Regions from separate parts of the Flexivirga sp. B27 genome, predicted to be linked through region 2. Evidence: predicted binding sites of a transcription regulator. Region 2 holds the regulator's gene; the other holds the start of a gene.
What was found. Region 2 encodes HrcA, which represses chaperone genes, less so after heat shock. Its sites were predicted from a motif close to TTNGCACTCGNNNNNNNCGAGTGCNAA; they were not measured.
Positions count from the first base shown of each region.

Region 1 (15,875 bases), on a different contig from region 2:
GGTGTATTTGTCGTGGAACGTCACGTCGAGGCGCTGGAAGTGCCGGAAGAGCCGGCGCCGTAGCTCCAGCAGGGCCAGCTGCCCGATCGTGCCCGACTGGCGCAGGAACAGCATCCGGCTGACGGCCTGCGCCGCCACGATCACGCACAGCGCCCCGATCACCAGGAACAGCACGTGCATGTCGCCGTCTCGGGTGATCGGCGGGACGCCGTGGTCGATGCCGACCTGCACCATGCGCGGGACCGAGAGCCGGGCGAGGTTCTCGATGATCACCAGCACAATGAGGACGCCGACCATCTTCTTGTATGGCGCCAGCAGCGACCCGAGCAGCTGCCGCGCCTCACGACGCATCGGCTGCGACTCGTCGATCGGCAGGTCGTCGTAGTTGTCGGATGCCATCCGCCCGCGCCAGCTGTCCTCCGGCTTCACCGCTGCCTGATCACGGGACCGTGTGTCGGTGCTCATCGCTGCCCCTCCGGTGCCGGGGCGTGCAGCCCGTCGAATTCATCCGCGTGGGCGGCTCGTTCGCAGCCCTGCGCGATCTCGACGTCGTCGTCGGCGCGGCGGCGGTCGTCGTCGGAGCACCACGGCTCGTCGTGCTCCGCGCCGTCATCGATCTCGTCGTCGGCCGCGAGCAGGTAGCGGTAGGCGGGCACGCTGGCCAGCAGTTGCGAGTGCGTGCCGACGTGCGTGATCGTGCCGTGCTGCAGCAGCGCCACGCGATCGGCGAGCAGCACGGTCGACGCACGGTGCGCGACGACCAGACCGGTCACCTCGTGCAGCACCCGGCGCAATGCCTCTTCGACGAGCGCCTCGGTGTGCACGTCGAGCGCGGACAGCGTGTCGTCGAGCACGAGCACCTTGGGATGGGTGAGCACGGCCCGAGCCAGCGAAAGTCGTTGCCGCTGACCACCGGACAGGCTCATGCCCTGCTCGCCGATGCGCGTGTCGAGGCCGAACGGCAGGTCGTGGACGAACTGCGCCTGGGCGATGTCGATCGCCTCGGCGACCTCCTCCTCGGTGGCGTGCGGCCTGCCGAGGGTGAGGTTCTCGCGCACCGACAGGGAGAACAGTGTCGGGTCCTCGAATGCGGTCGCCACGGTCGCGCGGAGCGCAGGCAGGGTCAACTCGCGTATGTCGACACCGTCGATCTCGATGGCGCCCTCGCTGACGTCATACAGCCGCGGGATCAGCGAGGTGAGGACCGACTTGCCCGCGCCGGTCGCGCCGACCAGTGCGATCGTCTCCCCCGGGCGGATCTCCAGGTCGACGTGTCGCAGTGCCCAGTCGTCGTCGGCGGCGTCGGGGAACTTGAAGCCGACGTCCCGCAGCCGCACCAGACCTTGCTCGGCGCGCTCGTTGTTCGGCCCGTCGGTGATGTCGGGCTCGGTGTCGAAGATCTCCGCGACCCGGTCGGCAGCAGTCATCGCCTCCTGCGTCATCGACAGCAGGAAGCCCATCGCGGCGATCGGCCAGACCAGGGACAGCATCATGGTGATGAACGCGACGAGGGTGCCGAGTGTGATGCGGCCGTCGCCGGTCGCCGCCACGCCGAGGCCGAGCACGACGATCAACGTCAGGTTGGGGATGACCTCCAGCAGCGTCCAGAAGCTCGCCTGCAGGCGGACCTTGCGGACCTGGATGTCGAAGAGCTCGGTGGCCTCCTGGTCGAAGCGGTTGTAGACGTAGTCCTCCCGGCCGAAGGACTTGATCGCGCGCAGCCCGAGTGCGGACTCCTCGACGTTGGTGGCCACCACACCGACCTGGTCCTGCGCCATCCGCGACAACTTGGTGTATCGGCGCTCGTTGTGCAGCACCGTGGCAGCGATCGGCACGATGGACAGCACCACGACGACACCGAGCGGCCAGTAGAGCATCAGCAGGATGATCGTGACCACGGTGATCTGCAGCGTGTTGAGCACCAGCATGACGATGCCGAAGCTGAGCAACCGCCGAATCATGCTGAGGTCGTTCATGATCCGCGACAGCAGCTGCCCGGACTGCCACTTCCCGTGGAAGGACATCGGCAGGACCTGCAAGCGGGCGTACATCTCGTTGCGGATGTCGCGCTCGACGCCCATCGTCGCCCGGGCGACCAACCACCGGCGTCCGAACCACAGGATCGCCTCCGCCATACCGATCGCCAGGGCAGCCAGGCCCAGCGTCCACAGACCCTGTTGGTCATGGTGACTCACCGGGCCGTCGATGACAGCCTTGGTCATCAGCGGTATGACGATGGTCGCCGCCAGGCTGGCGAGGCCGAAGATCACCATGCCGATCCAGCGCGCGAGATAGGGCCGCACGTATGGCGCAAGCCGCAACAGGCTCGTGGTGCGGCGGATCCTGACCGGCGCCGGAGCGATGCTGGGTGTGGAGACCAAGCCCTCCGACCCGGACTGAGATGGACGGGAAGGAGTGGTTGCAGGCTGCGGCTGCTGGGTCATCGTGAGGCGAAATCTCCTGGGTGAATGGCGACGGGGCAACACACACCTCAGCCTCGGCGTTCAACCGCACTTGAAGTCAAGACGAGACCAAGGCGATGGGTCCCCCTGCAGCGTCGACCGCCGTGCGCGCACGCGAAGGCTGGGATGCCTATTGATCATGTCACGACGTGCTGACAATGGCATCTCGATTCCCCCGGGGAGACGCATGAACGGCGCCGGTGCCGTTGCCCGTTTCTGGGGGCGTCTCCTACTCCGCGGGAGTGTCCTCATCGGTGTGCGGCACGTCGGAGGTCGGGTCGTCGGTGCTCAGCAGCGCGTCCAGCAGGGAGTTCTCGATCCGGCGGAACTTGCGTCGCTCCCGTGCTCGGTCGAGCACGGCAACCTCGAGCTGATCGGACGTCAGCTCACGAGCGTCTCCGCCGGCCGGGTCCTCCCCCAGCAGGCCGACCGCCAGGCGCAGCGCCCGGCCGAGGTCCAAGCCCGGCTCCCAACGCTCCTGCAGCCCGCTGCTGACGTGCTCGGCGGCACCACCCATCGCCACGAAACCCTGCTCGTCACCGACCGAGCCGTCATAGGTCAGCCGGTAGATCTGGTCGTCCTCCGGCCGGTCGTCGACCTGTGCGACGACGATCTCGACCTCATAGGGCTTGGACTCCTGGGTGAACACCGTGCCGAGGGTCTGCGCGTAGGCGTTGGCCAAGCCCCGCGCGGTCACGTCCGAGCGGTCGTAGGAGTAGCCGCGCAGGTCGGCATAGCGGATGCCGGCGACGCGGAGGTTCTCGAACTCGTTGTACTTGCCGACCGCGGCGAACGCGATGCGGTCGTAGATCTCCGACACCTTGTGCAGCGCGCGGCTGGGGTTCTCGGCGACGAACGCGATGCCGCCTTCATAGGCGAGCACGACGACCGACCGACCACGGGCAATTCCCTTGCGCGCGTAGTCGGCCCGGTCCTTCATCAGCTGCTCGGGCGAGACGTAGAACGGCATCGACATCAGCGAGTACCTCCGATCTCACGGCGGCCCTCGAGGACCTCTTGGACCACCCCGGCCAGTTCGTCGTCAGTCACGAATCGGGTGCCCTCACCGTCGACGATCGCGACCGTCGGCCAGATCCGTCGCCCGAGGTCGGGGCCACCGGTCGCCGAGTCGTCGTCGGCGGCGTCATACAGCGCCTCGATGGTGACCCGCACCGCCTCGTCGCGGGACAGCCCGCGCCGCCACAGCTTCTTCAGCGCGCCGCGGGCGAAGAGCGACCCCGATCCGACGGAGTGGAAGTCGTGCTCCTCGTAGCAACCGCCGGTCACGTCGTAGGAGAAGATCCGGCCGGTGTCGCGGTCGAGGTCGAACCCGGCGAAGAGCGGCACGACGGACAAGCCCTGCATCGCCATACCGAGGTTGCCGCGGATCATCGTCGCCAGCCGATTTGCCTTGCCTACCAAGGAAAGTCGCGTGCCCTCGATCTTCTCGTAGTGCTCCAGCTCCACCTGGAACAGCCGCACCATCTCGATCGCGGTGCCGGCCGTCCCCGCAATGCCGACCGCTGAGTATTCGTCAGCCGCGAAGACCTTCAACATCTCGTTGTTGGCGATCAGGTTGCCCATGGTCGCCCGGCGGTCACCGGCAAGGAGGACGCCGTCGGCATACGCGATCGCGACGATGGTCGTGCCGTGCGGCACGTCAACCGCGGTCACCGGGATCGTGCGCGAACCGGGCACCAGCTCCGGTGCATGCCCGGCGAGGAACTCGGTGAACGACGACGAACCGGTCTGCAGGAAAGAAGCGGGGAGTTTGTTGGTATCAGCTGTCATTAACGGTCTCTCTGCACGACGATTGTGTGCCCCCGCGAAGTATTCGGAGGAGCGGACGGGGAGAAACTCCGCGGGTCTACTGCCCGCCCTTTTGGACGAAGCCGCGGACGAACTCCTCGGAGTTGGACTCGAGCACGCCGTCGATCTCGTCCAGCACGTCGTCGACGTCGTCGTCGAGCTCCTGCTTGGCCGGTGCTGCTGCGGGTGCCGGCTCCGGGGCGTCGTCAGCCGGATCCGGCTCGCGGCGCTGCGGATTCTTGTGTTCCTGCGTGGCCATGGCGCTGTCCTTTCGCGTTCTGCTGCTTGTCCCAACCCTACGTTGGGGGTCCGGTATGACGCGACGGCGCGCCATACCGATCGGGCATCAGGTGGTGGCGGGTCGGTCGTCGGCCAGCAGGCGCAGCAACTCGTCCGCGGAGGAGGCGCGCTCCAGCAACGGTCCGACGTGTGCCTTGGTGCCGCGTGCCGGCTCGAGCATCGGCACCCGCTGCAGGCTGGGCTGCGATCCGACGTCGAAGATGACCGAGTCCCACGAAGCGGCTGCGACCTCTTCGGGGAACTTCGCCAGGCAGGTGCCGCGGAAGAAGGCGCGGGTGTCGCTGGGCGGCTCGGTCACGGCGCGCCGCACGGCGTCGGCGTCGATGAGTTCCTCGAACCGTCCGGCAGCCGCGAGCTTGTTGAAGATGCCCTTCTCGGACCGCACGTCCGACCACTGGATGTCGATGGCGCGCAGGCGATGATCGGACCAGTCCAACCCGCCTCGCTCGCGATAGCTCTCCAGTGTCTTCAGCTTGGCGACCCAGTCGACCTCGCGGGCCGCCTCCATCGGGTCGCGTTCGAGCTTGGTCAGCACCTGCTCCCATCGCTGCATGACTTCAGCGGTGTCCGGGTCGAGCTCCCCGTCATACACCTGGGAGAGCCACTTGTCGGCGAGTTCGTAGTAGCTCCAGAGCAATTGGACTCCGGTCATCGTGCGGCCGCCGGCGACCTCCACTGTCTCGCGCAACGTCGGGTCGTGGGACAGCCGGTGCAGAGCCTCGACCGGTTTGTGCACCGTCAGGTCCTCGTTGATCGCACCGTCCTCGATCATGCCGAGCACCAGGCTGGTGGTGCCGAGCTTGAGCAGATTGGTCACATCGCAGTGATTGGCGTCGCCGAGGATGACGTGCAGTCGCCGGTAGCGGTCGGCCGCGGCGTGCGGCTCGTCGCGGGTGTTGATCAGCGGTCGCTTGAGTGTCGTCTCCAGGCCGACCTCGACCTCGAAGAAGTCCGAGCGCTGCGCGAGCTGGAAACCGGGCTCGCGCGACTCGACACCGAGGCCGACGCGACCGGACCCGCACATCACCTGCCGGGCGACGAAGAACGGGATGAGGTGCCGCACGATCTCGGAGAACTGTGTCGCCCGGTCCATCAGGTAGTTCTCGTGCGTGCCGTAGGACGCACCCTTGCCGTCGGTGTTGTTCTTGTAGAGGTTGACGCCGGGGATGTCCGGGCGCGCCAACAGGCGGACGGCCTCGCGCATCACCGACTCCCCCGCGCGGTCCCACGTGATCGCGTCGCGCGGTGTGGTGACCTCCGGCGAGCTGTATTCGGGGTGCGCGTGGTCGACATACAGCCGGGCGCCGTTGGTGAGCACCACGTTGGCGAGGGTCGGATCCTCCTCGTCGGTGAGCTGGCTGGGGTCGGCCGCGCCACGTGCCATGTCGAAGCCGCGCGCGTCACGCAGTGGCGCCTCGTCCTCGTAGTCCCACCCGGCGCGTGCGGCACGCATGCCGACCTGTGTCGCGTATGCCGTCACGACCCGCCCGGACTGGACCATCGGGTTGGCCGTCGGCTCTCCCGGCACGGAGATGCCATATTCGGTCTCGATGCCCATGATGCGACGCACAGTCATGCGGGGTCCCCGGGAAGTATTCGGCGGAGCGAAGCGGGGGAGAAACTTCGTGGGGTGCTCATGCAACGACCATAGGACGCATCTCAGCCAGGCACGAGAGCGGTTCGGTGGACGGACCCGCGGCTCTGCAAGGATGAGTGACGTGACCTCACTTCCCGCTCCGAGAACCCTCGACCCGATGGATGCGCCGACACTGCGCTGGGGCATCCTCGCCCCCGGCGGCATCGCGACGTCGTTCGCCGAGGCGATGCTGGCCGAGACAGGTCAGCAGATCGTCGCGTGCGGGTCACGAAGCATCGAGCGAGCTCGTGAATTCGCCTCTCGTTTCGGCGGGTTCACGGCATACGGCTCGTATGACGAGCTGGTCGCGGACCCGGACGTCGACGTCGTCTACGTCGCGTCCCCTCACTCGGCCCATCGCGAGCACGCCCTCCTCGCGCTGCGTGCGGGCAAACCGGTGCTGGTCGAGAAGGCGTTCGCACGCAACACCGCCGAGGCCACCGAGGTCATCGACGAGGCGCGCAGCCGCGGCCTGTTCTGCATGGAAGCCATGTGGTCCCGTTTCCTGCCGCGGTATGACGTCGTGCGGCAGGCCGTCGCCGACGGCCTGCTCGGCGACCTCCAGAGCATCGTGGCCGACCACGGGCAGCTGCTCTATCCCGACGGCCCGCAGCGGCTCGCCGACCCGGCGCTGGCCGGAGGGGCACTGCTCGACCTGGGCATCTATCCGATCTCGCTGGCGGCGATGCTGCTGCCCGGCGCTCTGCAGGTTGCGGCGACCGGAGTGCTCACGCCCGAGGGCGTCGACCGCACGGAGACGATCACGTTGACGGGTGACGAGGCTGTCGCCACGGGCGTCACGACAATGGCTGCACAGACTGCGAACACCGCTGTCATCGCTGGTGATTCATCACGTCTTGAGTTGCCGGGCTGGTTCTACCAGCCGGGCCCGGTGCACCTCGTCGGACCCGACGACCAGGTGCTCGACTCCTACACTCCAGCTTCGACGCAGCACGGGTTGCACTTCGAGGCGGTCGAAGCAGCCCGCCGGATCAGTGCCGGCGACGTGGAGTCGCCGCTGATGCCCTGGGACGAGACGCTGCGCATCATGCGGCTGATGGACGAGGTGCGCGCGCAACTCGGCGTGCACTACCCCGGCGAATGACGACCGACAGCACGCAACGTCGCGTGTTCGCAGCGATCCTCCTGGACGTCATCGTCGTGGTGGTCTTCGCCGCCATCGGGCGCGCATCTCACGACGAGGGCAGCCCGGTCGTCGACGCCTTGGCGACGGCCTGGCCGTTCCTGGCCGGCGCGACGGTCGGGTGGCTGCTCGTGCGCGGGATCAACCGCACCTGGCCGCTGTCGCTGCGCACCGGGTGGCCGGTCTGGCTCAGCACCATCGTGGTGGGCATGATCCTGCGCCAGGTGAGCGGGCGCGGCACGGCGGTGCCGTTCATCATCGTCGCGACGGTCTTCCTCGGTATCTTCTTGTTGGGCTGGCGGCTGGTCGCCGGGTTGGTCGCACGAAGGGCGCACGCATGACAACAAATTGGTCGGGCACTTACAACTACCGAGCTGCCCGACGGGAGCGGCCGACCAGCATCGAGCAGCTGCGGGAGCTCGTCGCGGCCGCATCTGCTGTGAAGGTCGCCGGCTCCGGGCACAGCTTCAACGCCATCGCCGACAGCGAATCCGGCTGGCAGTTGGACCTTTCCGGGCTCATCGAGCCGCCACGTGTCGACCTCGACACTGGTCTGGTCACGGTCAGCAGCGGCATGAAGTACGGCGAGCTCGTCCCCGCGCTCGCCGAGTCCGGTCGGGCGCTGGCCAACCTCGCCTCGCTCCCCCACATCACCGTCGCAGGCAGTGTCGCCACCGGCACGCACGGCTCCGGTGCCGACCAGCCCGGTCTGGCCTCCGCGGTGCGGGCTGTCGAGCTCCTGACTGCCGACGGCGAGCTCCGCTGGATCGACCACACGGACCGATACTTCGACGGAGTCGTCGTGTCGCTCGGCGCGCTCGGAGTCGTCACTCGCCTGCAGTTGGCGACGGTGCCGGACTTCGAGGTCCGGCAGGACGCGTTCCTCGGACTCGGCTGGGGTGAGATGGTCGGCCGGATCGGCGAGGTGCTCGGATCGGCATACAGCGTCAGCGTTTTCGGTCGCTGGATCGGACCCGGACCCGATCACGTGATCGTGAAGTCCGTGGTCGCGCCGGGCCGACAGGAGCCTGCGCTGCCCGGCGCGAGCCGGACCCCGGACACGTTGCACCCGTTGCAGGCCGCCGGTGCCACACCGGACGCGGTCACCGAGCAGGGCGGCGTCCCCGGGCCCTGGGCGGACCGACTGCCGCACTTCCGGCTCGGCTTCACGCCCAGTGCCGGCGCCGAGATCCAGTCCGAGTTCTTCGTCGCTGCCGAGGACGCCGGCCGCGGCATCGAGGCGCTCCTGGCGGTGGGCGAGGCCATCGCGCCATACCTCCTGGTGTCCGAGATCCGTGCAGTCGCAAGCGAATCCCAATGGTTGAGCCCCGCGCACGCACGTGACTCGGTGGCCTTCCACTTCACCTGGAAGCCGGACGTCGAGAGTGTTCGTCGCGCCGTCGGCATCGTCGAGCGCGCGCTGGCCGACCTCGCGCCGCGCCCGCACTGGGGCAAGGCATTCACCTACCCCGGGCGGCTCGACTTCGCCTACGACCGGCTGGACGACTTCGACGACCTGCGCAGGATGCTGGACCCGGGCGGCAAGTTCCGCAACGACTTCGTCGCACGACACGTCGCACACTCCTGAGCCGCTCCGGCGCGCCGTGCGCAATCTTGACGGACTTGACGAATTCCTGAAAGTTCAACAACTCTTCTGAGCGATCCGCTGTGCCAGCGTGGTCCACGGAGCCGACCACAACAGCCGCGGCATCACCCCGTGCGGGTGCTGTCGTCCGTCGGAAGGACGCCCGCGTGACGATCGACCCGCTTCCACCCGAGCCCGGAACGCCTCAGCCACCCGCGCGGGGAGGGCTCAGCCGCAGGAGATTCGTCGGCTACCTCGTCGCAGGTGCGACCCTGACCGTTGCCGCCGACCTGCGACTCGGCTCCCCCGCCGAGGCGTCGGTCCCCTCACCGCCGCAGATCGCTGCCATCTTCGACCTGGAGGATCTGGAGACCACCGCGGCGCTCCCCACCTCCGGGCTGATCAAGATCACGATCAACTCCGACGGCACGGCGAGCTTCGCCCTGCCGCGCGCCGAGGTCGGACAGGGCATCACCACCTCGACGGCGATGATCATCGCCGAGGAGCTCGACCTGCCGGTCGACAAGGTGCACGTGTCGCTGGCGCCGGCTCGGCCGGAGTTGGCCTTCAACCAGCTCACCGGCGGCTCGAACTCGACCGTGTCGACATACACCCCGATCCGGGTGGCGGCGACCATCGCCAAGGGCGCGTTGATCAAGGCCGCGGCGATCGAACTCGGTTACGCAGTCGACCAATTGACCGCCAAACTCGGCGTCGTGAGCGCGCCGAACGGCAAGACCGTGACGTATGGCGAGCTCGCGACCAAGGCCGCGAGTGCCAAGACCAAAGCCATGAAGACGGAGCTGAAGCCGCGGTCATCCTTCTCCGTCGTCGGCAAGCCGCACAACCGGCTGGATGCCCGGGACATCGTCACCGGCAAGAAGCAGTTCACGACCGACCTGCAGGTCCCGGAGGCGTTGCCGACCATGCTCTGCCGTGCTCCCGGGTTGAACGGCCGGCCCGCCGAGCTGAAGAACAAGGACGCCGTCCTCAAGATGCCCGGCGTCACGGATGTCGCGGTCGTCGAGACTGGGATTGCCGTGCGGGCCAAGACCTTCGGGCAGTGCATAGACGCCGTTCGTGTCGTCGAGGCGTCCTTCCACGACAGTGTGGTCGGCGACGCCGACGACGAGTCGATCCTGGCCGAGCTGCGCAGGGCAGAGATCCCGCTCGCCGTTCCGAAGATCCCGCTGCTCGGACTCCAGGTCGACACCGACTTCGAGTTCATGTTCCGCAGCAGTGCAGCGCTGGAACCCAACTGTGCCATCGCCGACGTCCGGCACGACCGCGCCACGGTCTGGGCCGGCCTGAAGTCGCCCATCGTCGCGCAAGGTGCCATCGCCAGGGCGGTCGGCCTCCCGCTGGACAAGGTGACGGTTCACGTTGTCACTGGCGGAGGTTCCTTCGGCCACAAGCTGTTTCACGATCCGGCGCTCGAAGCCGCGCGGGTCTCCAAGGCGACGGGCAAGCCGGTCAAACTGATGTGGCACCGGGTCGACGAGCCGCGCCAGGGCCGGATGCATCCGATGGCGACCTCGCGCTGTCGGGCAACGATGCTGGGCGATCAGGTGTTGACCTTCGAGCAGCGGCATACGAGTGTGACCACCGACTTCAGCCACGGACTCGGCGAGATGCTGACCGCGACTGCAGCCGAGCTGCCCGCCGGCCTCGGTGGCATGGCGCTCTCGCAGAGCATCTTCCTGCTGACGCAGGATCTGCCCTACAACTTCGGCGTCGTCACCCAGCTGCTGGACGAGACCGACAGCCGCTTCAACACCGGCTCGATGCGCTCGATCTACTCCCAGGACGTGGCGTGTGCCAGTGAACTCACCGTCGACCTGATGGCCCGCAAGGCCAAGAAGGATCCGTTGGCGTTCCGACTCGCGAACATCAAGTATCCGGAGGTCAAGGCCGTGCTGGAGAAGGTTGCCGACGTCGGCAACTGGGGTCGCAAGATGCCGAAGGGCACGGCGCAGGGCATCGCGGTGCATCGCGAATACAAAGGCGCGACAGCCTTTCTCGTCGAGATCGACTGTCGTCCCGAGACGGTCGACCGGAAGGTCCGCGATGGCGTGACCGGGCCACGTGTCACCAAGGTCGTCGTTGCGGTCGATGCCGGACTCGTCATCAACCCGCGCGGCATCGAGGCCCAGATGATGAGCGCCGCGTCCGACGGGATCGGCCTCGCACTCACCAACAGCGCGCACCTGAAGGACGGACACTTCCTGGAGGCCAGCTGGGACAACTACTTCTATACCCGCGAGTGGAACGCACCCTTCGAATTCGAGTGCGTGATCATGCCGTCGTCCTCGAACCAGCCGGGCGGTGTCGGTGAGGCAGGCGTGCCTGCGTCCTTCGCCGCCGTTGCCTGCGCCTACTCCCGAGCGACCGGCACCACGCCGAAACGGTTCCCGATCAACCACGGCACGTTGTCCTTCGAGGTCAAGCCCTACACGCCGTCCCTTCCCGAGTCACCGACCGACGGTCTCGACCACACCTACTGAGCGGAGATGTCAATGGCCACACACACTTTCAAGCTCAACGGCGAGCAGGTCACCGTCGAGGTCGAGGACGACGTGCGCCTGCTGTGGGTGCTGCGCGACGTGCTCAAGGTGACCGGCCCGAAGTACGGCTGCGGCATCAACGTCTGCAAGGCGTGCACGTCACACATCAACGGCAAGGCGTTCAACCCGTGCTCGGTCCAGGTCAAGGACATCAAGGCCGATGACGAGATCACCACCATCGAGGGCCTGCCCGGCGAGGTCGGCGCCGACCTGCACCCGATGCAGGAGGCCTGGCTCGAGGAGGACGTCGCACAGTGCGGCTACTGCCAGCCGGGGCAGATCATGGCCGCGGTCGCACTCGTCAACAAGGTCAAGGCTGAGGGCCGCGCGATCACCGACGATGACCTGGACAGCATCCGCAACGTATGTCGCTGCGGCACCTACGTGCGGATCCGCAAGGCGATCCGGGCCGGCGCCGCCAAGATGTGACAGGCCGGTCCTCACGCAACATCCCACAACCAGCGACCGTTGCCGGTTATGCACGATCGTTGGCGCGCCAGGTCCACCAGAGCAGCGTGCCGCCCATGCCGAGGGCGCACAGACCCAACGCCCACCGTGTGTCTGCTGCGCCCGCGACGGTCGTGAAGATGACGGTGGCGACGAGAAGCGTTGCCATCTGGACGAATACGAGCATCGACTGATACCTGCCCAGCTGATCCATCGGCGACGCCGCGAGGTATGCCGGGAAGAGGTGCGCGGTGGCCACTGACACCCCGACACCCATGAAGACAGCTGCCGCGAAGCCGACGACCGGAGTCGTGCCGAGCGCCATACCCAACAGACCGACGGTGACCATCCCAAGGCCGACGCCGACCGCCGGGCCCGGTCGATCAGTGACACCGCGTCGCGCCACGACCGCCGTCACGACGATGCCGCCGATGAGCCATCCCACTTCCATCAGACCGGAAGCCCCTGGGCCCCAACCGGATTGACGGGCGAGCAACGAGGGTCCGTAGATGACGGCCGGCAGCACGACCAGCACAACAGCGAAGGTCGCGGCGTCGACCGCTGCGACACCGCCGAACGCGATCGCGGCAACGGCGAGCGCGCCGCACGGCGGTCCCGCGATCCGCGCCAGCTGGGACAGCGTGCTGTTGAGCGCGGTGGCTCGCGGCAGCGCATCCCCGGTGGCGAAAAGTCTTGGCACCACACCGGATGCGGGCAGATAGAACGCCTCCTCGACTCCGGTCACGATGGCGACGAGGATCAGCAACCAGGCATGCACACCCGCGGTGTTCGCGATACTCACCACGGCCAGCGCGAGCACCAGCATGGATGCGTCGCCGATCAGCAGCATCCGTCGCACGCCGACCCGGTCCGCCACCGCTCCCCCGACGAGCAGCAGCGAGGCGGTCGGCAGGGTGATCAGCACCCCGACGAGACCCGTCAACCCGGCCGAGATGCCCGTGGCGTACCACGTGACCGCGAAACCGAACGCCACGCTGCCGGCCAGGCTGGTCGCGGACGCGACCGTCCACCAGATGTATGCCGCCGGCAACTTCGCGTGCTCGGCGGCCGGCGCCGCCACCGTCCGGGCGGTCATCACTGTGGCGGGTCCCTCCGGACCGGCATCACGACGGTGGTGAACGTGCCTTGGTCCGCGGAGCGGACGACCACGGGCCCGCCTACCTGCGCCGGGAGCTCGAGCAGCACCTCAGGGCCGATGCTGACTTCGAGTGCACCCAGGAGCAACGTCGGGCGGAACGCGGCAGCCAGTCGCTCTCCGGTGCAGATGGCGCTCAGGCGCACACCGTGCTGGTCGCCGTCGATGCGCACGTCCAGGTGTTCGGGTCCGGTCGAGAGCACGACGACCTCGGCGTCCCGCAGGTCCAACAGCTCCTCGGCCAGCCGTGCGCGATCGACGGTGACGCGTCCCGCGCTCGGCGGCAGAGAGCTGAGCACCGAGTGATACGAAGGGAATTGCGCGTCCACGAGATCGAGCACGAGCTCGTCGTCATCTGCTGTCAGAGTGGCGCCACCCACCGTGACACGAAGGCGGAGCCGGTCGTGCGCCGCTGCGAACGCCGCTGCCCGAGCCACCGACCCGGAAGCCACCACGATCGGCCGGTCGGCACCACCGGCCTCCTCGACCGGGAGCGTCCGCACGGCCATCCAGTAGCGGTCCGTTGCGACGACGGTGAGTTCGTCCGCATCGACCTGCACGAGCACTCCCTGCAGAGCAGGTATGTCGGGCAGCGCCGCCGCAGCCGGTGAGACCTGGCGCAGCGCGCTGGCCAGCTCCGGCCCACGGATGATCGCCGTCGTCGGCGTCGACGTGTCGCCCGAGGCGGGGAGCGCCGCAATGATGTCCTCGGCCGTCTCGCGTGCACGGCGCGCCATACCGGTGGCCTCGTCGGCATACGCCCGGAGGGCTGCGCGGGCCTGCTCCGCCGGGCCGTCGAGCACGGTCCGAATGTCCTGCAACGACAGGCCGATTCCCCGCAGTCGGCTGATCGTCGTGGCGCGTCGTTCCTGCTCGGTGGAGTAATAGCGGTAGCCGCTCGCAGCGTCGACCTGCTGGGGTTGCAGCAGGCCGCAGTCGTCGTAGAAGCGCAGCGCGCTCGCGCTGAGACCGACCAGTCGCGCGAATGCGCCGATCGTCAGGAGGGAATCGTGGTCAGGCACGGTCCAAGCTTGGTCCCTCAACCAACTCGAAGGTCAACTTTCATCACGTCGGTCGAGTAGAGCGTGGAGGAGTGCAGCGGGGGAACGCTCTTATCGAGACCACGTGGTCTCGATACACCTCCTCCGCTGCGCTCCCCCGGCACTCGACCGACGTGCTCGGATGTGCTCAGCCCCGGCACTCGACCGACGTGCTTACAGGTACTGGCCGGTGCCCTTGATGGAGTCGATCGAGCGGCCCGGCTCGGCGCCGTCCTTGCCGTCGATGAGCGTGCGGATGTAGACGATCCGCTCGCCCTTCTTGCCGGAGATGCGTGCCCAGTCGTCCGGGTTGGTGGTGTTGGGCAGGTCTTCGTTCTCCTTGAACTCATCGACACACGACCGCAGCAGGTGGTCGACCCGGATGCCCTTCTGACCGGTGGTCAGTTGGTCCTTGATCGCCATCTTCTTGGCGCGGTCGACGATGTTCTGGATCATCGCGCCGGAGTTGAAGTCCTTGAAGTAGAGGACCTCCTTGTCACCGCTGGCGTAGGTGACCTCCAGGAACTTGTTCTCGTCGATCTCGGTGTACATCCGCTCGACCGACGCCTGGATCATCGCCTCGACGGTCTCGGTCGCCGAGTTGTTGTGCTCGGCGAGATCGTCTGCGTGCAAAGGCAACTCGGGCACGAGGTATTTGCCGAAGATGTCCTTGGCACTCTCGGCGTCCGGACGTTCGATCTTGATCTTCACGTCCAGCCGGCCGGGCCGCAGGATCGCCGGGTCGATCATGTCCTCACGGTTGGAGGCGCCGATCACGATGACGTTCTGCAGCTGCTCGACACCGTCGATCTCGGCCAACAACTGCGGCACGATCGTGGTCTCCACGTCGGAGGAGACACCCGAGCCACGAGTGCGGAACAGCGACTCCATCTCGTCGAAGAACACCACGACGGGCGTGCCGTCAGACGACTTCTCCCGGGCCCGCTGGAAGATCAACCGGATGTGCCGCTCGGTCTCGCCGACATACTTGTTGAGCAGCTCGGGACCCTTGATGTTCAGGAAGTATGCCGTCTCGTCGCGCCCGGTCTTCTCGGCGACCTTGCGTGCCAGGTTGGCGGCAACTGCCTTGGCGATCAACGTCTTTCCGCATCCGGGAGGGCCGTAGAGCAGCACACCCTTGGGCGGCTGCAACGCGTGCTCCCGGAAGAGGTCGGCGTGCAGGTAGGGCAACTCGACGGCGTCGCGGATCTGCTCGATCTGTCCGGCCAGTCCGCCGATGTCCTCGTAGTGGATGTCCGGGACTTCCTCCAGCACCAGGTCGGCGACCTCGGCCTTCGGGATGATCTCGAAGACGAAGCCGCTGCGGCTGTCACACAGCAGCGAGTCGCCGGCACGGATGACCTGGCCGGCGAGGTTGGCGGAGATCCGGCAGATGCGCTCCTCGTCGGCGTGAGCCACGACCAGGACACGGTCCTCGCCGAGCATCTCCTTGGCCTGCACCAGCTCGCCGACTCGCTCGAAGCCCACTGCGGCAACGACGTTCAGCGCCTCGTTGAGCATCACCTCACGGCCCAGCGTCAGCTCGGACGGCTCGATGGACGGGCTCACTGCCACGCGCAGTTTGCGGCCGCTGGACAGGATGTCCGCCGTCGCGTCGTCGTGCGTCTCCAGGACCACGCCGTATGACGCGGGCGGTTGCGCGAGACGGTCGACCTCACCCTTGAGATTGACGATCTGCTCGCGGGCTTCCTTCAAGGTCCGCACGAGGCGT
Region 1 covers NZ_JBPYUM010000001.1:267,676-283,550, reverse strand. Annotated here, with positions in the region: gene ACSZL9_RS01315 (ABC transporter ATP-binding protein) at 1-465, opposite strand, end outside; gene ACSZL9_RS01310 (ABC transporter ATP-binding protein) at 462-2,381, opposite strand; gene prcA (proteasome subunit alpha) at 2,692-3,438, opposite strand; gene prcB (proteasome subunit beta) at 3,438-4,253, opposite strand; gene ACSZL9_RS01295 (ubiquitin-like protein Pup) at 4,330-4,530, opposite strand; gene dop (depupylase/deamidase Dop) at 4,618-6,147, opposite strand; gene ACSZL9_RS01285 (Gfo/Idh/MocA family protein) at 6,290-7,312, shown strand; gene ACSZL9_RS01280 (DUF3054 domain-containing protein) at 7,309-7,692, shown strand; gene ACSZL9_RS01275 (FAD-binding protein) at 7,689-8,939, shown strand; gene ACSZL9_RS01270 (molybdopterin cofactor-binding domain-containing protein) at 9,104-11,440, shown strand; gene ACSZL9_RS01265 ((2Fe-2S)-binding protein) at 11,453-11,929, shown strand; gene ACSZL9_RS01260 (MFS transporter) at 11,976-13,043, opposite strand; gene ACSZL9_RS01255 (DNA polymerase III subunit beta family protein) at 13,043-14,125, opposite strand; gene arc (proteasome ATPase) at 14,318-15,875, opposite strand, start outside.
Region 1: a site for HrcA is predicted at 14,136-14,162, ahead of ACSZL9_RS01255 (DNA polymerase III subunit beta family protein). Genes of this name have one in related genera too.

Region 2 (15,875 bases):
GCCCGGCACGCCGTCGGTGGCACCGTCGGACTCGTGGCCGTCGGTCGACCGCTTCAGCGCCCCGGGCTGGGGATCGTGCTCATCACTTGTCATCGTGCGGTCCATTCTACGGGCGGCGCACGACACGATCGAATCGTTTGCTCGCGGTGGCAAGCCAGTCACCCCTGGGCTCGTTGACCCGGTCGAAACGACACCCCGCTTCCGTGACCAGCTGAGTCACCACCAGATTGCACGCGCACACCAGTCGCGTCTTTGCCAGGATGCTGCGCATGCCGGAGTCACCAAGCAAGATGGTCGCCGAGTTTCATCACCATGTCGGAGCGGCGATCGCCGCGTCGCCTCGACTCGGCAAGTCAACTGATCTGGATCGGTGCGAGTTCATCGAGGAGGAGGCGCGCGAGCTGCGAGAGGCCGTCAATTCCCGTGACCTGGTCGGCGTCGCCGATGCGCTGGCGGATCGGGCTTACACCGTCTACGGCGCCGCGCTGCACTTCGGGATCGACCTGGATGCGGCGATTGCCGAAGTGCACCGATCCAACATGACCAAGAGCCCTGCCGGGGACGGGAAGGCTGTCAAAGGGTCGTCATACTCACCGCCGGAACTGGCGAGCATCGTCGGGCAGTAGAGCCGCGACTCATGGCGGGGTCGGAAGGTTCCCGTGGTTCCCTTGTCGGTCCAATTGATGACCTGCCGCAATCGCCGTCTCATCGAGCGTGCTCACGCGATCGAACGTCACCTCGCGGCTATGCGCAGGTAGACCGGACTCGTGAAAGGACCGTGCAGGCAGCACGATCTCCCATCGCCGGGCGATACCTCCCCGCTCAACTCTTCCGCAGGACGTAAATGACAGGAACGAAGCGGCCGAGAAATTGATAGGTCGCCCACTGCGTGCTGGCCTCGGTCAGTCTGTAACGCTCCTCGCCATACTCGGCAATCATTCGGTCACGTTGACGCCTCAGCCGTGCGAGTCGCAGGAGGTCGCGCGAGACGAGATGGTCTCTCTCCTCGAGGTATTCGCGCCATCGAGTGCCCACAACGATCTTCTCGGCGATCGTCAGGCCGTGCCGGCTCCAGGTTGCCTCGAGACCGGTCTCGACCATGTTCGCCACGACGTTGCCCAGTGGCTCGTGGATCGCCGCTGTCTCGTCCGCGTCGGGTGGTCCGTTCAAGATGTTCGTGAATGCGATCAGCACGCCGTCGGGTGACAGCAGGTCACTCATCCGCGAGACGGCTCGGTCGAGGTCGGGCAGGACCTCGATCACGTCGCGACACCACACCAGGTCAAACGCTTCCGGCGCGGACTCGTAGGACTCGATGGAGTCCAACTCAGCGCGCAGTGTGCCGCCGAGTCCCGCATCCTCAATCGCTGCCGCCGCGCGATCGATGTGCCACGGCACAGGATCGATCCCCACTCCGGAGAACTCGAACTGCTGCGCCAATCGAACGAGATGCCTGGCATCTCGGCAGCCGACGTCCAACGCATGTCCGCCGCTGACGTGCCGGGCAGTCACCTCGAACAGTTCATCCGGACCGGTCGGGTCCAGATCGAGGTCCAGCCGATCGAAGATCTGCCAGCTCGCCGGGCTGTAGATGTCGGACATCGCCATCCGCACAGTGTGCCCGGATTTCCCGGCGACGAGCACCGCATTTACCCGGTCTGCAACTGACCCCGGGACGTGATCGGTCGTTTGCCTGCAAGTGCTCAGGCCGCGGTGGATCCATGGCCGGGCATGCGGCCGGGTGTCAGGTCCCAGGTAACGCCGTCGGGTTGTATGTCGGCCATGTATCCCTGTCGGTGGACGGTTTGGTGGTGCCGGCCGCACAACAGGGCGGAGTCGGCCAGGGAGGTGTGGCCACCGGCCCACCAAGGCACCACATGGTGCACCTCGCAGAAACCCGGCGGCCGATCACACCCGGGGAACGTGCACCCCTGGTCGCGCAGGATGGCCGCGGCTCGGATCGCCTTGGTCGCCAGGCGTTCTCGCCGGCCCACATCCAGCGGTGCGCTCGGTCCACCCAACACGGCCGGGATCAGATCCGCACTGCACGCCAGCCGGCGGGCTGCGCCGGCATCGAGCGTGTCACCCGTGGCCGTGGTGGCACCGCCGACACCCACGATCAACGCTTCCAAGTCCATCGTCAGCAGCACCGTCGCCGCGCTCGCCTGCACACCACCGTCCCCGGTCGCGGCACGCGCTCCGACACCGACCAACTCCATCAACGCATCCGCCCGACGCTTCCCCGGGGACCGTTCATCCTTCAGAGAGTCCCCACCACCGTTCGCCGATGCATCGTCGTCGAAGCGGAGCCCGAACGCCGCACCCTCACCCGTCACCTCAGCCGTGGCAGTTGCGTCGGCATTTCCAGTGGTGTCAGTGGGTTTCGCAGGTCGCGGCGCCGACTTGGCGTTGATCGCTTCTTTGAGGATCGCCGCGTTCGCCGGGGACAACTCGGCCACCAACCGGGTCATCCCCGTCGCAGTGGTCGACCAGGACAACGACTCGGTGCGTTCGAGTTTCTCGTCATCCTTCGACAGCTTCTCCGGCGCAAACCTGGCCAGGATCCGCCGCGTCAACAACGTCAACCCCGCCGCACCCAAACACGGATCGATCTGCAGGAACCAGCCCAACACCTCGTCACGGTCCGCGGACGGAATCACCGGCGCCACCTTGTCCGCCTGATGCAACGCCGTCCGCGCCGACTCCACCGAACACGACCCGTCGCGCAACGCCGCCGCGATCACGGTGTTCTTCCGGTCCCGGCACTTGTCCGCCACTGCCGCCATCATCCGAACCGACTTCGGCTCCACGGGCACACCATCACCGACATGACCGCCCAACCATTGCGCCGTGGTCGCCGCGTCCGACTCGCGCACCGCGCCACGGTCGGCCGCGTCCGCCGTCACCAACGTCGTGACCTGCGCGGACCGACCGTGCAACCGCAACAACGCGGTCACCAGTTCGCCTTCTTGCTCGTTGCCGAGCTGGTGCACTGCGCCCGGCACCTCGTCCAACACGTGGGCCGCAGCCTGCAGGATCGCGAGCACTTCCTGGCCTCGCCCCGGCGCCGCGGGCGGGGCATCTTCCAGCACCGTGTGCTCAAGGCTCATGCGGCGAATCCCCTTCCCCTGTCAGCGTTTCCGCTCACTTACAGGATACCGGGATTCGGTGTCAATGGCCAGAGTTTTATCGAACACATTTCTAACTACTTTGCCCGAGATCGTTGACCTTGGCGCAAGCATGCGCGGGACCTCGACAGGCTCGGCCGGCTCGACGGACAGGCTCGGCCAGCGCCCGTGGTCTCGATACACCGCCCCCGCTTCGCTCCTCCGGCACTCGACCACCTTGGTGCGGCGATCCGCTCGGCCTAATGCAAGCTGGTCGAGTAGGCGTGCTCACTCAAGTGGTCGAGTAGGCGAGCCCCCTAGGGCGAGCCGTATCGAGACCTCGTGTGTGTCGAGTGCTGGGTCTCGATACACCCTCCGCCGCTCCGGCACCCCACGAAGTTTCTCCCCCGCTTCGCTCCGCCGAATACTTCGCAGGGACCCCGCCTGCGCTCCCCCGGGCACTCGACCAGCTTTACTCAAGCTGGTCGAGTCGAGCTGGCACTGATCGGGCCCGACGGTCCGACCGGCACCTTCACGAGCGACGAGGGCCCCGTTCCGTGGTAGAAGATCCGAGCTGCGCGGCGCCGGCCTCATCGATGCGGCCGGCCGCCGGCCAGCATCCCCGCAACCAGCCAGACGCCAGCGCCGAGCACGAAGCAGCACGCCATACGCGAGCCGGCGCCGGGCGCACTGGCCGAGCCGGCGATCACTCCGAACAGCGCCACCCCGAACGACGTGCCGATCTGCCGCGCGGCGTTGTTCAGCCCGCCCACCACCCCGCTGTATGACGGCGCTGCCGCCATCGATGTGGCGACCAGCGGCATCACCAACATGCCGAGAGCTACCCCCGTGAGCAGCATCCCGGGGACCAGGGGCAGCAGCGAGTGCGGAGCACGCCATACGCCGAGTGCGAGGATGACCTGACCCGTGATGCCCACCGCAAAACCGCTGCGCACCAACAGTTCTGGACGCATTCGCACCATCCAGCGACGCCCCAGCAGCGGCACCAGGGTCAGCGGCGCGAAGATCGGCAGCGTCGCCAGCCCGGCGGCGAACGCGTCCCGACCCTGCACCGCCTGCAGCAGGAATGCGAGCACCAGCAGCGACCCGTTGCCGACCAGATTCATCCCGAGCGCACCGACGCACGACCGCATCAGCGGCCCGTTGCGCCACAACGCGCGCGGCACCATCGGCGCAACTGCACGCCGCTGACCGATGACGAACGCGAGCACACCGATCACCGCCCCTACGACGAAAAGTGTTGCGGTCCAAGTCGATCCAGCTCGGCCGAACTCGATGAGCCCGGCGATCGCACACGCGAGCACCATCGTCGACGACAGCGCGCCGAACCAATCCAGCGGATGCTCCCGCCGATGTCCCATCGGCAACGCCCGCGCCCCGAACACTGCGGCCACGACCACCGGCAGATTGAGGAGGAAGATCAACCGCCAGCTGCCCACCCCGATGAGGGCACCACCGACCAGCGGACCGACCGCGACAGCCGACCCGGACACACCCGACCAGACCGCGATCGCGCGTGCCCGCTGCCCCGCGTCGACCCAGATCGCAGTGATGAGAGCGAGACTCGCCGGCAACATCGCAGCTGCGCCCACACCCTGCACCACCCGGCCGACGACCAGCACCGGCAAGCTCGGCGCGACCGCGCAGGCGAGAGATCCGACGCCGAAAGCCAGCAGTCCGGAGACGAACGCACGGCGTGAACCCCATTTGTCCGCAACGGTTCCGGCGGTCAGCAGCAGTGCAGCCAACGGCACCGTGTAGCTGTCCACCACAGCCTGGGCGCCGGACGTGCCACCGCCCAACCCGTGGTCGATGCTCGGCAACGCGACGTTCACGATAGACACGTCGAGCAACACCAGGAACATCGCCGCGCACAGAACCACCAGGAGAGGTCCCTTGGTCCGTCGCGAGGCATCAGCCGGCATGGTGCGGGTTGTCGTCATACCTTCGAGGCTCGGTGCCGAAACCTTCGGTGCACGCCGAACCGTGCAGACAGCACTCCACACTTCGGTGGCGACCGAAGCGTCTGTCGCGGAGAATGGCGACATGGCCGAGAACCCGCACCAGGACGTGTCCGACGTCGCCGCAATCTTCGCCGACCGGGCACGTGCCCGCATGATCGGCGCGCTCATCGACGGGCGTCGGCTGCCGGCGTCGAGGCTCGCAGCCGAGGCGGGCATCAGCGCCGCGACCGCGAGCGGCCACCTGCGCAAGATGCTCGACGGTCACATTGTGCAGGTCGAGGTCAGCGGCCGGCACCGCTTCTACTACCTCGCCGACCAACAGGTCGCGACCGCCTACGAGGCGATGAGCGCGATGACACCGCTGCCGTCGGTCACCTCACTGCGAGCCGGCACCCGGATGCAGCGGCTGCGCTCGGCGCGCACCTGCTACGACCACTTCGCCGGACGCCTCGGCGTCGCGATCACGGCCGCACTCATCGACTCGGGAGTCCTCGTGCCGCTCGACGAAGTGGCCGACACCCGCCGTCGCGAGGGCGACGGACTGTCGAGCCAGCTGGCCCCGGGGCACTTCAAGCTGGGATCCGACGCAGCAGCCGAATTGCATTCGTGGGGCGTCGATCTCGCGTATGTCGAGTCCCTCACACGGCCGACGCTCCGCTTCTGCCTCGACTGGACCGAGCAACGCAACCACCTCGCCGGCGCGCTCGGCGCCGCGATCCTGCAGGCGGCACGCGACCGCGAATGGATCGCTCCGGGACCGCGCCCGCGAGAGCTCGCGATCACCGAGGCCGGCGCGGCAGGCTTCGCCCGCCTGGCTCCCGCACTCGGCGAACAACTCGCCGGCTGACCGCCGGCCGCCTACCAGCGCGTCCGCGCGAGCAGCACCGCGAGTGCGGTCGGTCCCGCATTCGAGGCACGCAGCACAGTCGGCCCGAGTCGTATGGCGCTGCCACCGGCATCCTCGAATGCCGCGAGCTCCTCCGGCGTGATGCCGCCCTCCGGACCGACGACGACAACGACTTCGCCTGCTGGAGCATCGAATTCGGCGATCGATGCCTCCGCGTCCTCATGGAGTATGACGACAGCATCCGCCTCCTGCAGCCGTGCCGATGCGGTGCGGCCGGTGGCCAACTGCTCGACCTGCGGCACCGTCGCCCGGCGGGACTGCTTGCTCGCGGCCAGCACGAGCGACTCCCACTTGCGGTGCGCCTTCGCGGCCTTCTCGCCACGCCACTGCACAATGCTGCGGTCGGCCTGCCAGGGGATGACCCCGTCAACCCCCAGCTCGGTCGCAGCTTCGACCGCCTGCTCATCACGACCGCCCTTGGCGAGAGCCTGCATCAGCACGAAACGTGTTGCGGGGCGGTCGGATTCGCGGATCGAGGCGATCCGCACCACCAGCTCGTCACGGGCAGCGGTGACGATCTCGCCCTCGGCAACCCGACCGGACCCGTCCGCGACCTGCACGGACTCCCCCACGGCCAGCCGGCTCACGACCACGGCGTGCCGTGCCTCGTCCCCGGTGACCGCCACGACGTCGCCGGGCCGCGAGGACTCCAACGCGCCGGCTTCGGCGAAGAACAGCCGGGCGGTCATCGGGGCGGTGTCCTACTTGGTCTGGAAGGCGTCACGCAGCTTGCCGAAGAGGCCCTTCTCGACGCGGCTGAAGCGCGCCTCCGGCCGCTCCTCGCCACGCTCCTTGGCCAGCAGCCGCAGAAGCTCCTCCTGCTGCGGGTCCAGCTTCGTCGGGACCCGGACGTTGGCGTGCACCAACAGGTCGCCACGGACCTGCGAGCGCAGGTGCGTCACCCCGAGGCCGCGCAACGTGATCACGTCACCCGGCTGAGTGCCCTGCGGGATGTCGACGTCACGGGCACCGTCGAACGTGTCCAGCGGCAGCGACGTGCCGAGCGCAGCGGCAGTCATCGGCAACTCGACCGAGCAGTGCAGGTCGTCGCCCCGCCGCTGGAAGGTCGAGTGCTTGCGCACCCGCACCTCGACATACAGGTCACCGGCGGGGCCGCCGCCGGGGCCGACCTCGCCCTCGCCACTGAGCTGGATGCGGGTGCCCGTGTCGACTCCTGCCGGCACCTTGACGGTGATGGTGCGCCGGTCGCGGATCCGGCCCTCCCCGGAGCAGTTGAAGCACGGGTCGTCGATGATCTCGCCGTAGCCGCGGCAGGCCTGGCAGGGGCGGGTGGTCATCACCTGACCGAGGAACGAGCGCTGCACCTCCTGCACCTGTCCGGTGCCGTGGCAGATGTCGCACGTGTGCTTGCCGGTGCCGGGGCGGGCTCCCTCGCCGTCACAGACCGAGCAGGAGACCGCGGTGTCGAAGGTGAGCTCCTCGGCACCACCGAAAACCGCTGTGCCCAGGTCGATCTCAACGGCGATGAGTGCATCCTGACCACGCTGCGTGCGCGAGCGCGGACCGCCCTGCGCAGCGCCCGCGCCGCCGAAGAACGCGTCCATGATGTCGGAGAACGAGAAGCCCTGGCCGTAACCGGCGCCGCCGGTCGCAGTGGCGTAGGGATCGTTGCCCATGTCGTAAGCACGCCGCTTCTCGGCGTCGCCCAGCACGTCATACGCCTGGGAGATCTTCTTGAACTGGTCGGCGGCCTCCTCGGACGGGTTGACGTCCGGGTGCAGCCTGCGCGCCAGCTTGCGGTAGGCCCGCTTGATCTCTTCCGGGCTCGCGCTCTGTGCGACCCCCAGGTCGCCGTAGTAGTCGTTCACAAATTTCCTTCGAGCAGTTCGAGGTCAGTTGTCGAGGATGTCGGCGACGTAGCGTGCCACTGCACGCACCGCCGCCATGGTCGAGGGGTAGTCCATCCGGGTCGGACCGAGCACGCCCAGGCTGGCGAGGCTTCCCGTGTCGTATGCCGTGCTCACGACCGAGGTCCCGGCGAACCCGCTGATGGAGTTTTCGGTGCCGATGCGGACTGCGACGCCGTCGGTCGGGTCGCTGCCCTGCTGGGACAACAACCGCAGCAGCACCATGTGTTCCTCGAGGGCGTCGAGCAACGGACCGAGGGACATCGCGAAGTCGCTGGAACGGACGAGGTTTGCGGTGCCGCCGAGCACCACCCGGTCCTCGCGCTCCTCCTCGAATGCCGCAGCGACCGCGTCGATCACGACCGGCCTGGCATCGACAGCGTCCTCGGCGAGCTCGGCCGACCAGCGCCGCAACGGCACCGCCGCGGCGGCCCGCCGCAACCCGATGCTCTTGTCGTTGAGACCGGACCGCAACTGGTGGATCAGCTCGTCCGCCTCGGCCTCGGTGAGTGACCTGTCGAGCTCGATGACCCGCTGGTCCACCTGCCCGGTCGACAGGATCACCACGAGGGTCAGGCGGTCAGCCGACCGCGGCACGAGCTCCACGTGGCGCACCTGCGCGGCGTTGAGCGACGGATATTGGACGACGGCCGCCTGCCCGGTGAGCGTGGACAGCAGCCGGACCGTGCGGGAGATCACGTCGTCCAGGTCGACCGATCGCACCAGGAACGTCTCGATCGCGTTGCGCTCGGCCCGCGAGAGGGGCTTGATCTGGCTGAGCTTGTCGACATACATGCGATAACCGGCGTCGGTTGGGATGCGGCCCGCTGAGGTGTGGGGTGCGGCGATCAGGCCCTCGTCCTCGAGCGCGGCCATGTCATTGCGCACGGTCGCCGCGCTGACACCCAGCTGGTGGCGCTCGAGCAGCGCCTTGGAGCCGACCGGCTCGGAGGTCGACACGTAGTCCTGCACGATGGCGCGCAGCACCTGCAACCTGCGGTCGTCGCTCATGTCACCCTCCTTCGTCACTCGCCGTCAGCACGCGGTACTTGGCACTCAGGTATGTCGAGTGCCAAGTCTACTTGCCTCCGGCAACTCGGCCGAATCGCCTTTCCCCGACCCGCGCCCCGACATCTGCGATGGCGCGGCTCCTCACCTCCGATAATTCGCCGCGAACGCCGACTAGTCTTCACGACGTGACGGACAGATATGGCACCGACGTTCTCGCCGGCGACTGGCGCAAACCGCCACGGGGGCGCTCCGAACAGGTCCCCGCCGAGCTCGGTCTGGTCGTCGAAGAGGTGCAGACCGGCTGGTGCGGCGCCGTCATCTCCGTGGAGAAGTCCGGCGGCATGCGGGTGGTGCTCCTGGAGGACCGGCGCGGTCGCAGCCGCGCCTTCCCGATGGGTCCGGGCTTCCTCATCGACGGCAAGCCTGTCGAGCTGGTTGCCGCCACCTCGAAGTCGGACGCCGCTGCCCTGCAGACCGCCCGGGAGGCCGCGACACGCACCGCGAGCGGCTCACGTGCTGTCGCCGACGCCCCCGCTCGCGTGGCCCGCGGGTCGCGGATCTTCGTCGAGGGCAAGCACGACGCCGAGCTCGTCGAGAAGGTCTGGGGTGCCGACCTGCGCATCGAGGGCGTCGTCGTGGAGTTGCTCAACGGTGTCGACGACCTGCGCGAGGTCATCCGCGACTTCGCGCCGACACCCGAGCGTCGCATGGGTGTGCTGGTGGACCACCTCGTGCCCGGTGCGAAGGAGGAGCGCATCGTGCGCGAAGCCCTCGCCATACCCGAGGCGCGGCAGGACGTGCTCGTCCTCGGTCACCCGTATGTCGACGTCTGGCAGTCGGTCCGGCCGGAGCGGCTGGGCTGGACGAAGTGGCCCGTCATACCGCGTGGAACGTCTTGGAAACACGGCATACTCGCCGAACTCGGGTGGGCGCACGCGACGCAGGCGGACGTCGCAATGGGTTGGCAGCGCATCCTCGGCACCGTCCGCAGCTACACCGACCTTCAGCCCGAACTCCTCGGCCGCGTCGAGGAACTCATCGACTTCGTCACCGCGACCAGTTGAGTTCCGAGCCGAGTGAGGACACGAACGACGTGAGGCCCGCAGCGAAGAGAACCGGCGCGACAGCGAAGCGAACGGGCGCGACGGAAGGCATGCAGCTCGAGGCCGAGCTGGTCGCCGTCGTGCTCGCCGTCGACGCCGGCCGACCCTGGGTGCTGGCGACCGGCGAGCCGCCGTCGCTCCCCGCCGGACCGCTGACCGCTGAGGAAGACTCACTCCAGGCCGGCGTGCGCGAATTCGCCCGCGAACGCAGCGGATTCGACCTCGGCTATGTCGAGCAGCTCTACACCTTCGCCGACCTCGACCGGTCCAGCAACGGCCGCCGGATGGTGTCGATCTCGTACCTCGGGCTGGCCCGCGCCACGATCACCGGCAGTGTGCGCCCGACCGACTGGTCGGCGCTCTACGACCTGCTGCCCTGGGAGGACCGCCGGCACCTCGCCGACTCCGGCAGCGACCGCCTCGGCGAGGGGTCCGGCGGCGCCCGAGCCGACCGGCTCGGCGAAGAACTCGAGCGCGCCCTGCGCCGCTGGTCCGACGGCTCCCCGGAGCAACTTGAGCGCTGTCGCTTCCTCTTCGGGTATGACGGCCGACCCTGGCGACCCGATCTCGCTCTGCAGCGCTACGAGCTGTTGTGGGAAGCTGGCATGGTCGCCGAATCCCCCTCTGCCGGAAGGATTTCCGCGCTCACCGCGGGTCCGATGACGCACGACCATCGACGCATCCTGGCGACCGGCTTGTCCCGCATTCGGGCGAAGCTGCAATACCGCCCGGTCATCTTCGAGTTGATGGCCGCGACCTTCACCCTGCTGACCCTGCAGGAGACCGTCGAGGCGATTGCCGGACAACACGTCCACAAACAGAATTTCCGCCGCGCGGTCGAGGTTCAGCACGAGCTCGTGGAGCCGACCGGTGAGGTCTCCCACGAGACCGGTGGCCGTCCGGCGAAGCTCTACCGCTTCCGCGGCTCGGTGCGTGAGGAGCGCGCCCAGGTCGGCACCAAGTTGCCGTTGCCGCGATAGACCGCTCGCTCGACCGTCCGACATACCGACCGTCGGCACTTCGGGACACACCGCGTGCCGGACCACCCCATTTCCGGTGTTATGCTCACTTTCAGCATTTACTCATCGTGAGCATTAACCCATTCTGAGGAGTCGATGGTGAGCATCAGCGAGCTGCAGGAATACGACCACGAGGCGGCATACGAGCAGGTCCGGCACGTCATCCCCGAGGTCGAGTGGGCGATGTATGCCGAGGACATCGAGGCCATCCAGCGGCTCAAGCGCGAGCAGGACGCGGTCATCCTGGCGCACAACTACATGACGCCGGAGGTCTTCCACGGCGTGGCCGACATCAAGGGTGACTCACTCGCGCTCGCTCGCGAGGCCGAGAAGGTCGATGCCGGCACCATCGTGCTTGCCGGTGTGCACTTCATGGCGGAGACCGCCAAGCTGCTCAACCCCACCAAGCGCGTGCTGCTCCCCGACCTGCGGTCCGGGTGCTCCCTTGCGGAAAGCATTACGCCGCAAGACATTGCGCAGCTGCGCAAGGAGCACCCCGGTGCTCCGGTCGTGACCTACGTCAACACGTCGGCCGCAGTGAAGGCCGCCAGCGACATCTGCTGCACGTCGGGCAACGCGGTCAAGATCATCCAGTCGCTCGGCGTCGACAAGGTCATCATGATCCCCGACCAATACCTGGCACGGAACATCGCCGCGCAGACCGGTGTCGAGGTCGTCACGCACCCCGGCTCCTGCGAGGTGCACGAGCGGTTCAGCCCACTGGACATCGTGCAGATCCGCGAGGGTCACCCGGGCGTCACCGTGCTGGCCCACCCCGAGTGCCCGCCGGAGGTCGTCGCCGAGGCCGACTTCGCCGGATCCACCGCCGACATGCAGCGGTATGTCGAGGACGAGCACCCGGCCAGCGTCGCGCTCATCACGGAGTGCTCGATGAGCGACAACATCGCCGCGCAACACCCCGATCTGGAGTTCGTGCGGCCGTGCAACCTGTGCCCGCACATGAAGCGAAACACGTTGGGCGCCATACGAAAAGCGTTGGAGACCGGCGGCCCCGAGATCGATGTCGATCCGGCTCTCGCCGTGCCCGCCCGGCGCGCCATAGACAACATGTTGGCGGTGAAGTGATGACGAACCCCATCGTCATCGTCGGCTCCGGGCTCGCCGGACTCACCTGCGCCTGGGCCGCGACCGAGCCGTGCGTGCTGGTGACCGCCGGGTCGCTCACCGCCGGCGCCGCGAGCATGTGGGCCCAGGGCGGCATCGCCGCGGCCGTGGCTGCGGACGACTCACCCGCGTCCCACGCGGACGACACCTGGCGCGCGGGAGCATTCGCCGGAGACCGCGCCGTCATCGACCGCATCACGACCGACGCCCCCGACGTCATCCGGCTGCTGACCGAGCTCGAAGTCCCCTTCGACCGAACCCCGGACGGCCACCTCGACCTCGCCCTCGAAGGCGGCCACAGCCGCCCGCGCGTGGCTCACGCCGGGGACCACAGCGGCGCCGCCGTCACCGCCTGTATGGCGTCCGCGGTGCTGCACTCCCCCACCGTCGATGTCCGCGAAAACCACTCTGTCGTCGAGGTTCTCACCGACGATGAGGGTGCAGTCAGTGGCGTCGTCGTGCGCAATGCCGATGGTGCCGACGAGACCATCGCGACGCAGCGCGTCGTGCTCGCCACCGGCGGTCTCGGCGGTCTGTGGGCGCACACGACCAACCCGACCACCGCACTCGGTCAGGGAGTGGCGCTGGCAGCACGCGTCGGAGCCCGGACCGATGACCTGCACCTGGTGCAGTTCCATCCGACCGCGCTCGATGTCGCACGCGACCCGAAACCCCTGCTGACAGAGGCTCTTCGGGGCGCGGGCGCAACTCTGCTCGCCGACGGGGTCCGGTTCGTCGACGAGCTGCAGCCGCGCGACGTCGTCGCCGCGGCCGTCTGGGAGCAGCTCTCCGCCGGCCGGACCGTTCGGCTGGATACCCGCGAAATCGATGACGTCACAAGGAGATTCCCTGCCGTCGCCGACCTCGCAGCAGCATCGGGGCTGGACATCGCAGCGGACCTGCTGCCGGTGTGCCCCGCCCTGCACTACTCGATGGGTGGCGTGACCGTCGACGACCGCAGCCGGACCACAGTGCCCGGTCTGTGGGCGATCGGCGAGGTCTCCCGCACCGGTCTGCACGGCGCCAATCGGCTGGCGTCCAACTCCCTGCTCGAGGCAGTCGTCACAGGCCGCGCAGCAGCTGCGGACATGTGTGCGCAAGCCGGCACTTCGTGGAACACCACTGTCCCGCAAGCAGATCCGACGACATTGCTGCCGCGAGGCAACACGTCCATCCCGGTGCAGGTCGTGCGCGACATACTGGGCTCGGCGTGTGGTGTGTTGCGTGACGGGCAGAGCTTGCAGGACGCTGTCGACGCATTGGCACCGCACACCGGTGACGATGTCGCGTATGTCGCCTGGCTCATCGCCCGGTCCGCGCTGGCGCATCCGCACAGTGTCGGCGCACACCGCCGCACCGACGACCCGGCAGCGACAGTCGGCCCCACACCTCAAGGAGCACCCGCGTGACCACGCCAGAACTGGACCGAGTCGTTCGAACCGCACTGGCCGAGGACCTCGGCCTGGGCGGCGACCTCACCACGCGGCTCACCGTGCCCGGCGACGCGGCCGGGACGGCATACATCGTCAGCCGCGAGGAGGGTGTGCTGTCCGGTGCCGAAGCTGCAACCGCGGTCTTCGCGGCGGTCGACCCGGCACTGCAGGTCGACTGGGCCAGGCACGCGGGAGACAAGCTCGCGCCCGAGGATCTCGTCGCCACGGTCAGCGGGTCTGCGCGCTCGATCCTGACCGCCGAGCGCACAGCTCTCAACCTCCTCGGTCGCCTGACCGGAATCGCCTCTCGCACCAGCGTTTTCGTCGCCCTGGTGGACGGCACGAAGGCACGCATCGTCGACACCCGCAAGACGACGCCCGGCCTGCGTGAGCTGGAGAAGCGCGCCGTGCTTGACGGCGGCGGCACCAACCACCGATTCGGGCTGTATGACGCCGTCCTCGTCAAGGACAACCACGTCGGCCTGGGCGGCGGACTCCTGCCCGTGCTCGAGCGCCTCGCCGCGAACAGCGGGCATCTGGTCCGGGTCGAGATCGAGGTCGACACCATCGAGCAACTCGACACCGTGCTGGCCTTCGACGCCGAGCGCGTCGGCAGCGGGCAGGCACCTGTCGTGCACGCCGTGCTGCTGGACAACATGGAGGCCTGGCAGGTCGCGACCGGCGTCGCGCACATCCGCCGTCACCCGGCGCCGCTCATCGCGGAGGTCTCCGGCGGGGTCAACGAGGAGACGGTGCAGGAGCTCGCCCGCGCCGGCGCCGACGCGATCTCGGTCGGTGCTCTCACGCACAGCGTGACGTGCCACGACTTCGGCCTCGACCTGCAGGTCTGATCCACCCGCTCGACGACACTGACGGTCGCCTTCACTGTTGCCCGCCGAATTCGGCCGTCAACGGTGCAGGCGGCCGCCAGACGCGCACGGCCGACGCACTTGAAAGTGCCTTTTGTAAGCCGTCCGATACCCACTCATGATGGTGTTACGCACCAGCAGTGAGGGAAGGACGAAGACATGGTCGATCACTCGACACGCGAACGCCTTCCACGCCGCGAACGCCACCCGCCGGCGCATGCGATCCAGCGCCGCATCGCCGACGAGTCAGCGCACACCAGCGTCAGCGGCCGCCCGCCGCCTGCCGACGCCGAGACGTTCGCTGGCCGCCCGGTTGGTCGCGATCTCGTCGTGATGCGCCGCCGCCCACGCGGCAAGCGACATCACCGCATCCATCAGCGAGCGGCCCAACTTGGTCAGGTCGTACTCGACCCGTGGCGGGACCTCCGCGTATGCCGTCCGGGTGAGGACGCCGTCACGCTCGAGCTGCTTGAGCGTCTGGGTCAGCATCCGCTGGGAGATGCCCGGAATACTCGCCTGCAGATCGGTGTACCGCAGCGGGCCCGAACGCAACGTGCTGACGATCAGGACGGTCCATTTGTCACCGATCCGATCGAGCACCTCCCGGATGAAGGCGCTGTCCTCCGGCCAGGTCTGACACGGACCTTGCAACTGCCGCGCTGACGCCATCTCAAAACCTCTCATCCGGTCTGTAACCGCATCCTCAGTATGCAACGTCCACCGGTGAATCACATCTCCACCAACCACAGACTGCCCCGAATCCTCGGAGCGCACGTGCAAATCCATTCTCCCGAAAGGAATTTCAGCATGAGCTACCTACTCCACATCGACTCCTCCGCAGCCGGCACCGCATCCGTCTCCCGGCAGGTCGCCCAGTCGTTCCTGAACGTGTGGGACGGCGCCGTCGTGCATCGCGACCTCGCGGCCATGCCGGTGCCGCACCTCACCGCGGCCGGCATCGCCGCGCGTGACACCGACGCCGCCGCACGCAGGGACGACGAGGCCACCGCGGCGTTCGTGCAGGACACCCTGATCGATGAGTTCCTGGGCGCCGGCGCCTATCTCTTCACGGTGCCGATGTACAACCTGACAATGCCGTCGGTGTTCAAGGCGTGGCTCGACCAGATCATGGTCTTCGGCCGCACGATGACCATGGAAGGCCCGTCCCCTGCCGCCGGTCGTCCGGCCGCCGTGATCTCGGCGCGCGGGGGTGGTTACAGCCCCGGCTCGCCCCGGCACGGGCTCGACTACGTGATCCCGACCGTCGAGGCACTGCTGGGTCGCGAGGAGATGCTCGGGCTCGACGTCACGAGCGTCGTGCCTGAGCTGACGATGGCACCGCACACACCTGCCCTCGCCGAGCTGCTGCCGAAACACGAGGCGTCGATGGCGGATGCCCACGAGCTCGCCCGACGGCTTGCCGGCTCGTTCACCGACCGCAGGACGGT
Region 2 covers NZ_JBPYUM010000002.1:536,815-552,689, reverse strand. Annotated here, with positions in the region: gene ACSZL9_RS11455 (PhoH family protein) at 1-93, opposite strand, end outside; gene ACSZL9_RS11450 (hypothetical protein) at 270-626, shown strand; gene ACSZL9_RS11445 (class I SAM-dependent methyltransferase) at 823-1,608, opposite strand; gene ACSZL9_RS11440 (DUF222 domain-containing protein) at 1,704-3,110, opposite strand; gene ACSZL9_RS11435 (MFS transporter) at 3,698-5,071, opposite strand; gene ACSZL9_RS11430 (ArsR/SmtB family transcription factor) at 5,175-5,939, shown strand; gene ACSZL9_RS11425 (16S rRNA (uracil(1498)-N(3))-methyltransferase) at 5,951-6,688, opposite strand; gene dnaJ (molecular chaperone DnaJ) at 6,701-7,828, opposite strand; gene hrcA (heat-inducible transcriptional repressor HrcA) at 7,853-8,878, opposite strand; gene ACSZL9_RS11410 (DUF3097 domain-containing protein) at 9,064-9,942, shown strand; gene ACSZL9_RS11405 (NUDIX hydrolase) at 10,032-10,961, shown strand; gene nadA (quinolinate synthase NadA) at 11,100-12,086, shown strand; gene ACSZL9_RS11395 (L-aspartate oxidase) at 12,086-13,534, shown strand; gene nadC (carboxylating nicotinate-nucleotide diphosphorylase) at 13,531-14,409, shown strand; gene ACSZL9_RS11385 (winged helix-turn-helix transcriptional regulator) at 14,674-15,096, opposite strand; gene ACSZL9_RS11380 (FMN-dependent NADH-azoreductase) at 15,235-15,875, shown strand, end outside.